2 regions of the Rhodopseudomonas sp. G2_2311 genome follow, and region 1 is predicted to be linked to the other one. Evidence: riboswitches for the same ligand, from Rfam matches in the RefSeq annotation. Region 1 holds a riboswitch; the other holds the start of a gene.
What was found. Region 1 has a riboswitch for cobalamin ahead of cobT (nicotinate-nucleotide--dimethylbenzimidazole phosphoribosyltransferase). Riboswitches for the same ligand answer to the same signal wherever they lie in the genome.
Positions count from the first base shown of each region.

Region 1 (4,208 bases):
CCGCCGCGATCGATATCCGACAGGAACACGACCGGCAGATCCGCCGCCTCGGCGAACCGCATGTTGGTGATGTCGGAGGCGCGCAAGTACACCTCGGCGCCGCTGCCGGCGCCTTCGACCAGTACCAGATCGGCCTCGGCAGCGAGCCGCTCGAAGCTGTCGACCACCGCCGGAATCAGCCGCTGCCGCATGTGGTGATAGATTCGCGCCGGGCAGTTGCCGAGCACGCGTCCGCGCAGCACCACCTGGGCGCCGATCTCGGACTGCGGCTTCAGCAGCACCGGGTTTATGTGAATCGACGGCGCCACGCCGCAGGCGCGGGCCTGCAGCGCCTGAGCGCGGCCGATCTCGCCTCGAACTTGTTCGCCGTTCGGACCGAGCGGCAGATCCGAGTCGGACGCGACCGCGGCGTTGTTGCTCATGTTCTGCGCCTTGAACGGACGCACCACCAGCCCGCGCCGGGCGAAGGCACGGCAAAGCCCGGCGACCACCATGCTCTTGCCGACGTCCGAACTGGTGCCCTGGATCATCAGCGAGCGGGCGCGCCGCGGACCAGTGGTCTCGCGCGGCGTGAATTGGATCCGGGAGATGAGCTCCTCGACATGGGCGTCGGTCATGAAACCACTCGATGGCATAGAGTTGAGAGGAAGCAGCGCAGGCGCCCGCGCCTGCGGTCGAACGTGATCGGCAGCCGCGGCATCACTCAGCCATGGCCGGCCATCGCCACGACGCCGAGGAGCAGGCCGATCTGGATCATCTGTTCGGTGGCGCCGAGCACATCGCCGCGATAGCCGCCGATCAGCCGGAGCGCGATCCACGGGGCCGCCAAGCCGAACACACCCGCGACCAGAAGCCCCGCGATCGCCGCCAGCGGATTGAGCATGACCAGCCACAGCGCCCCGAGCACGCTGAACGCAGCCAGCCCGAACCAGCCTGCCGAACTGATCGCGCGCGTCGGATAGCTCAGCTTGCCGGTGGCTGCGTCGCCGGCATAAGGCAGCGCCGACATCGCCGCGACGATGCCGGTCCGCCCCAGACTATAGCCGGCCACCAGAGTCGCGACGCCGAGCCACGGCGGCAGGCTCGCCAGCGCTGCGACGCGGATTGCAAAACTGAGGACCAGCGCCACCGCGCCATAGAGGCCGAGGCGGCTGTCCTTGATCAGCGCCAGGCGCTGCTCGCGGGTGCGGCCGCCAAACAAGCCGTCCGCTGTGTCGGCGATGCCGTCCTCGTGCAGCGCGCCGGTCAGCGCTGCCCCCGCCGCCACAGCCATCATCGCGGGCACCACACCCGACCAGATCAGCGAACCTGCGAGCAGCACGCCACCGCACACAAGACCGATCCCGGCGCCGACCAGCGGAAAGTACTTCGATGCGCTCAACAGCCAGTCGTCGTCGAACTGCGCGGTGCGCGGCGTCGGCAGCAGCGTCATGAACTGCACGGCATTGAGCAGGGATTGGATCTGCCGGCTCACGAGCGCGATCCAAGCCGACCCGCCAGCACGTCCGACAGCGCGGCGAGATCGTTGAGGATACCGGCGGCGGCGCGCAGCAGCGGCACGGTCATCAGTGCACCGGTGCCCTCGCCGAGCCGCAAGCCGAGATCGAGATACGGCGTCGCCTGCATCGCTTCGAGCAGCACGCGATGGCCGCGCTCGGCCGAGCGATGCGAGAACACGCAGTAATCGCGCGCCGCGGGCTGCAGCCGCACCGCGAGCAGCGCAGCCGCGCTGGCGATGAAGCCGTCGATCACCACCGGCCGCCGCGACGCCGCAGCGCCGAGCACTGCGCCGGCCATCATCGCGATATCGAATCCGCCGAACTCAGCGAGCACGTCGAGCGGCGCCGTCGGCTGCGCCCGCGCCGCGGCCTGTTCGACGATGGCGCGCTTGTGCGCGACGCCGGCATCATCCATCCCGGCTCCGCGGCCGACGCAATCAAAGATCGGCTCGCCCGTCAGCGCATGGGTGATCAGCGCAGCAGAAGTGGTATTACCGATTCCCATCTCGCCAATCGCGACGATGTCGAGCCCGCCGGCGATATCCTCGCGCACCAGATCGGCCGCCGCGGTGATGGCACGCGCGGCCTCCTGGTGAGTCATCGCCGGTTCGTGGCGGGCGTTGCGGGTGCCGCGCCGGATCTTGCGATCGATCAGCTTGGGATGTGGCGGCATATCGGCATCGATGCCACCGTCGACGATCCGCACCTCGGTCGCGACCGCTTTCGCCAGAACGTTCACGCCGGCGCAGTCCGCCAGATATGCCTCGACCATCGAGCGGGTCACGCTCGCTGGATACGGCGACACCCGGTCGGCGGCGAGACCGTGATCGCCTGCAAAGATGAACACCGATGCCCGCTCGGCCCGCGGGGGTGCCGGATGCCAGATCAGCCCGAGCTGCACGGCGAGTTCTTCGAGCCGGCCCAGCGAGCCCGGTGGCTTCGCCTTGCCGTCGAGACGGGCTCGCAGCTCGGACTCATGGGCGGGATCGACCGGCGAAACGGAAAGGATCCGTGGATCAAGCAAGGGCGCGTGCATCGGAAAGCTCGGCAATAAGAAGGCTGCCGGCGCGACGGCGGGCAGTGAAGACAGTCGAACGACCATCGTGGCGGCGACAGCAAAGCTGTGCGCGCCGGTTCGTTCGGGCGACGACGGGATTTGTCCGCGGAAAGCGGAGGCGCGCGTCAGGTCGGCGGTCGGTGCAGCATGTCTGTGTCCTTCTTCGACCCACCGTCGAATGGCATGGTTTTCGGACTTCGGCCGGTCTCCTGGCTCGCGGACATTGTCCCGGTCGCCTTCCCGAGCGGCTGTTGCGCCGTGCTCAGTGGCAGTTTGACCGGAAGCGGTCCACTTACAGTTGCGGGGGCAGCCGCGGACTTGGCGATTGCTCGCCGCACCGCATTCCCGTTTCACCCTTCGAACGAAGGGCACCGAAGCGAGCGGCACCACAGCACGGCGACGCCCCGGGCGCAAGATTGACAACAACCCGGAGCCGCCCTCTAAGACGAAGGTCCACCAAGCCGCGCTTTCTCTCGCCGCTCTCGAGCGGCCCTGGCGCATCATCTCGACCGGATTGACCGCATCTTGCTGTGGGATGTGACGGTGATAGGCGGCGGAATCGCCGGTCTTTGCGCGGCAATCGCCGCGCGCCGCAGCGGCGCTTCGGTCCGCCTGCTCGAAGCGGCACCGCGCCCCCTACGCGGCGGCAACGCCCGTCACGGCCGCAATTTCCGGCTGACCCACGAGACGCCACAGGCTTATGTCCCTGATCGCTACACAGCGGATGAACTGCGCGCCGAGCTACGCAGCGTCACGGGCGACGGCACCGACCAAGTGCTGACGGAACTGTTGATCGAACGCGCGCGCAGCATCGCCGACTGGCTGATCGAGCACGGCGTGCATCTACAGCCGCCTGGCACCGGGGTGATGCCGTATTCCCGCCGCACCGCGTTTCCGCTCGGCGGCGGCAAGGCGATGATCAACGCGTTGTACGCCACCGCCGACCGGATGGGCGTCGCGATCAGCTACGACAGTGAGGCACGGTCGCTGCAGCGTGCCGAAGACGAAGGCTGGACGATCAACGTCCGATCCGCTGGGGCGGACGCCGCCATCCGCACGCGGAGCGTCGTTGTCTGTGCCGGTGGCCCCGGGGCCGACCCCGCCTGGTTGCAGGAAAATTTCGGCAGCACCGCCGAAGGCTGGATGGTCCGCGGCACGCCTTATTCGGACGGTCGTCTGCTCGATCTGCTGATCGCGGCCGGCGGCTGTACGATCGGCGATCCGACCACCTGTCATGTCGTTCCGGTCGACGCGCGCGGCCCGCAATTCGACGGCGGCATCGTTACCCGGATCACGTCGATTCCGCTCGGCCTCGTGGTCGACCGATCCGGCGCGCGCATCGATGTCGCAGGGGCCGGATCGCAGCCAACGCACTACGCCAAATGGGGACCAAGGATCGCCGCCTGCCCCGGCCAGATCGCTTATCTGGTGCTCGATACCCAAGGCCTCGCCCGTGCCGCGCCATCCGCCCTGGCGCCAGTCACTGCGCCGAACCTCGGCGAACTAGCTGCCGCGCTGCAGATCGATCCCACGGCTCTGTTGCAAAGCATCGAGGACTTCAATGCCGCCCCGGCCAACGCCGCGCGTACCATCGCGGAGCCACCATTTGCCGCCTATCCGATGCGGCCGGGGCTGACGTTCGTGCACTACGG
Region 1 covers NZ_JAZDRK010000003.1:122,336-126,543, reverse strand. The annotation lists gene VRZ08_RS06025 (cobyric acid synthase) at 1-617, opposite strand, end outside; gene VRZ08_RS06020 (adenosylcobinamide-GDP ribazoletransferase) at 704-1,474, opposite strand; gene cobT (nicotinate-nucleotide--dimethylbenzimidazole phosphoribosyltransferase) at 1,471-2,535, opposite strand; cobalamin riboswitch at 2,738-2,947, opposite strand; gene tcuA (FAD-dependent tricarballylate dehydrogenase TcuA) at 3,094-4,208, shown strand, end outside.

Region 2 (4,208 bases), on a different contig from region 1:
TCAACTGCGACGACCATCCAAGATTAGACTGGTTCGTCACAGCCCGCACGCAATTTTCGCATCGTGCGATGCCGCAGTGCGATGCGTTGCGTCGCGTCAGGTTCGCCGACCTGAGCTCTGCTGGTCGGCCAGCCATTCAGACAAGGGGCGCGGCTTGTCGTCTTCGACCTTCTTGGTGCCTCGCTTGGTGGGGGAGGCCGCCGTTCTGGTTCGCTTGGTCTTGCTCGATGTCGCCGATTGCGGCATCGCAGCTTCGCGGGCGAGCCGCAGAGCGCGCAGGCGCGCCATGTTGTCCAGGACCGCTTTTGCCGCGGCGTCGCGTTCGGTCTTGCCGCCGTCGCCTTCAGCGGCGCTGCCAGCGCGGTGATCGTCGTCGTTCGTCATTCTTCCAGTTCAATTGCATTCAATTCGGGAGGCGGCGTGATAGCACGAAAAAAGCCTCCGAACAGCCTTTCGGCATTCGGAGGCTCTTCGACATTGGTTTCGCGCATGAGCCCGTGTGCGGGGAACATGGCGTCCGCCGCCGACTTGTGCGGCGGCGGAGCGCGATGATCGCTAGTTGGTGACGCGGACGCCTGCGAAAGCGCCGAATCCGGGCTGCAGGAAGCCGACCGGCACCTCGTATTTCTTGTCGAACAGGTTGTCGATGCGGCCGAACACGGTGACGTGCGGATCGACCTCATAGCTCGCCGCCAGGTTCACGGTGGTGAACGACGGCGCGTCGAGCAGCGTGGTGCCGAACCGGTCGTAGTCGACCCACGAGCTGGTGTAGAGCACGGTCGCCGACACCGTGGCGCGCTCGACCGGATTCCAGATCGCCGCCATCGTCACCTTGTTGTCGGGACGCCGCCGCAGCTTCTGGTCGGTGGTCTGGTCAATGGCGTGCGTATAGGTGTGGTCGACCCGGAAGCGCAGCGTCTCGGTCGCCTGCCACGACACGAACGACTCGACGCCCGAGGTGCGCGCCATGCCGATGTTCTTGTAGCTGTAGCCACCGAGCGTGACGTCGTAACCGGTCGAGTTGATCAGATCGTTGATCTCGTTGTTGAAGTAGGTCGAACCGAAAACGACGCGGTTGGCGAACAGCGGCTGCTCGAAGCCGACGTCGTAGCCCTTGCTGGTCTCCGGCTTCAGCGCCGGGTTGCCGACTGTGGCATAGGCTGGATTGTTGACGTAGAGCTGGATCAGCGTCGGCGCCTTGAAGCCGGTGCCGTAGGTCGCCTTCAGCCGGGTCTCGAGGGTCGGCACGATGAACACCGGCGCGACACGCCAGGTCGAGTGCCCGCCGAAGCTGTCGTTGTCGTCGTAGCGCACGTTGGAGACCAGGAAGAAGTTCTTGGTGAACTCCGACTGCAGTTCGACGAATCCTGCGGTGTTGCCGGTGCGAGCATGGAGCGTCTTCTGCTGATAATTTCCGGCGAAGTCGTAGTCGCCGACCGAATTGGTCCGGATCGTCTCGTCCTGGCGTTCGGTGCCGACCACCAGTTTCTGCCCGTAGCCGACGTCGAGAACGCCCTTCCAGTCGAACTTGGTGCGTTCACCGGTGTACGAGCTTGGCGGCGAGATCCCGGCGGTACCGGTGATGAGGTTGGTAGTGAAATTTGGATTGGGATCGAACGTGCGGTTCCATTGGTTGCTGTAGCTGACCCCGAACGTGCTGGTGAAGTTGCCGAGTGGCGACCACACCGCTTCGCTGCGGGTTAGGAAATCGCGGCTTGCCATAGTGCTCTGCAGCGATGCAGGGAAAGAATTTGGATAGTTCGAATAATCGTCGCCGGTGAACCCTTTGTGAGCGTCGGTGTAGCGGGCGACGTAGTTGAAGGTGAGCTCGTCGCTGGCACGGACACCGAGCCGGGTCGAATAGGTCAGGTTGTCGTAGTTGTCGTTGTTGCGCTGCTGGCCCGGCGCCAGCAGATCGAGCGGCGTCACCGGCAGGCTGGTCGTGCGATAATGCGCGACGTTGAAGGCGTAGTCGAAATTGTCCTGCGAGCCGGCGGCGCGCGCGGTCTGGTTGAAGGTGCCGAACGAGCCGCCTTCGATCGAGCCGGTCAGCTTGGCAGGCCCGCTGCCGCGCTTGGTGACGACGGAGATCACGCCGCCGATCGCGTCCGAGCCATACAGACCGCTCTGCGGGCCGCGCAGCACTTCGATCCGCTCGATGTCGGAGGTCAGCAGATTGGCGAAATCATAAGCGCCGTTCGGCTTGCTCGGATCGCCGGCGTCGATGCCGTCGATCAGTACCTTGACGTGGTTGGAGTTGGTGCCGCGCATGAAGATCGCGGTCGAGCCGCCGGGGCCACCGGTGCGCACCACATTGAGGCCGGGGACCATGCTGAGCGCGTCGGCGGCGGTGCGCTGCTGATAGCGGGCGAGATCGTCCGCGGTGATCACGGTCACTGAACTGGCCACCTGCTCGCGCGGCGTTTCGGTGGCGGTGGCGCTGACCACGATCTCGGGCAGCACGTCCTGCGCGGCGGCAGGCGTGGTGAGCGAAAGTGCAGGCACCAGGATGGTGGAAGCGAGAAGCGCGCGTGAGAGTGCGGAGCAAGGCCGCGGCGCGGCGGGTCGGGATTGCATAAGGTTCAACCTCGGCTGACGTCTGTGGCACGTCACAGCGAACGAGGTCTCACCGAGCTTTTCGAAAGCGGTGAAGACAATGCCTGCAATTCCCGGCCGGCAACTTCGCGTGTGACCACGAATGACGGCAGGTCTCCTGGCTCGCAGTTGATCTTCCGTCGCCTTCCCAGGACCGAGGTTCCCAGTGGCATCCGACGAAAGACGATCCGCTTACAGTTGCGGGAACAGCTACGGCCTAGAACGCGAAAGTGTCTGCGTCCGCACCGTATTCCCTTTTCATCCCTCTCGGGAACCGTCATCGCCATTAGAAGTCGCGGAATTGGCGAGTCAATTCGCCCATGGCGGCGAACAGGTGCAATCGTGGTCGGATTGTGACGAGCTGTGACTTGCGTGTAACAGCCGGGTCTGTACACCTCGCACGATAGTGGATGCGGCAGGTGGTGATGGCGGAGTTCGTGGTGGAGTTCGGCAAGGACGGGCGGCGGGTCGAACCCGACGGCCGGCTCGATGCCGCCGCGTTTCATCGCAACGATGCGCCGATCCGCGCCGTGCTGGCCCGGCTGCTCGCCGGGCGACAGGGCGACGTGCTCGAAGCCGGCAGCGGCACCGGCCAGCACATCGCAGCGCTGGCGCGCGAGCATCCGGACATCGTGTGGTGGCCGAGCGACGTCAACGACCACCACCTCAAGAGCATTGCCGCCTGGCGCGCCCATGCGGCGCTGCCCAATCTAAGGCCGCCGCAGCGGATCGACCTGGCCGATCCCACCTGGTCGGTGGCGCCGGCCGACGGGGCGGAGCCCGGGCCATTGCTGGCGATGTTCTGCGCCAACGTCGTCCACGTCGCGCCGTGGCGCGTCGCCGAAGGGCTGCTGGCCGGCGCCGGACGGCTGCTACGCCAGGACGGCATGCTGGTGCTGTACGGACCGTTCAAGCAGGACGGCAAGCACACCGCGCTCAGCAATGCGGTGTTCGACACCAGCCTGCGCGACGCCAATCCGGAATGGGGTGTCCGCGATGTTGCGGACCTGGAAAAGCTCGCGGCCGGCGCCGGTCTGGCGCTGAGCGAGATCGTCGAGATGCCGGCCAACAACCTGATCCTGGTGTTTGTACGGGCGAAACCGGGCAGGGGCCATGCCGCAGCCGGCGGCGCGGCGGGTTGATCACGCCCGGCCCGGCCCTATGATGCGCGCGCAATCGCCGGCCGTCGTCAGCCGGTGCGAGGAGAATCCCTGCCGATGGTCGATGCGACGGCCAACGACATCGTCGAAGACGATGCCCGTGCCCGTTCCAACGTGGTGCGGCTGGTCGCGGCGCAGGCGCTGACCGGCGCCAACGCCGCGGTGATCTTCGCGACCGGCTCGATCATCGGCGCGCAGCTCGCGCCGGAGATGTCGCTCGCGACCGTGCCGCTGTCGATGTACGTGCTCGGCCTTGCTGCCGGCACGCTGCCGACCGGTTGGATCGCACGGGTTTACGGCCGCCGCGTCTCGTTCATGATCGGCACCGGCTGCGGCGCGCTCACCGGCGTGCTCGGCGCTGTCGCAATTCTCTACGGTTCATTCCTGCTGTTCTGCATCGCGACGTTCATCGGCGGGCTGTATGCGGCCGTGTCGCAGTCCTATCGGTTCGCC
Region 2 covers NZ_JAZDRK010000014.1:34,295-38,502, reverse strand. The annotation lists gene VRZ08_RS17500 (hypothetical protein) at 97-384, opposite strand; gene VRZ08_RS17495 (TonB-dependent receptor plug domain-containing protein) at 556-2,505, opposite strand; cobalamin riboswitch at 2,686-2,889, opposite strand; gene VRZ08_RS17490 (DUF938 domain-containing protein) at 3,021-3,737, shown strand; gene VRZ08_RS17485 (MFS transporter) at 3,813-4,208, shown strand, end outside.
Region 2: linked by a shared signal. The riboswitch ahead of VRZ08_RS17495 (TonB-dependent receptor plug domain-containing protein) and the one ahead of cobT (nicotinate-nucleotide--dimethylbenzimidazole phosphoribosyltransferase) in region 1 are both predicted to bind cobalamin.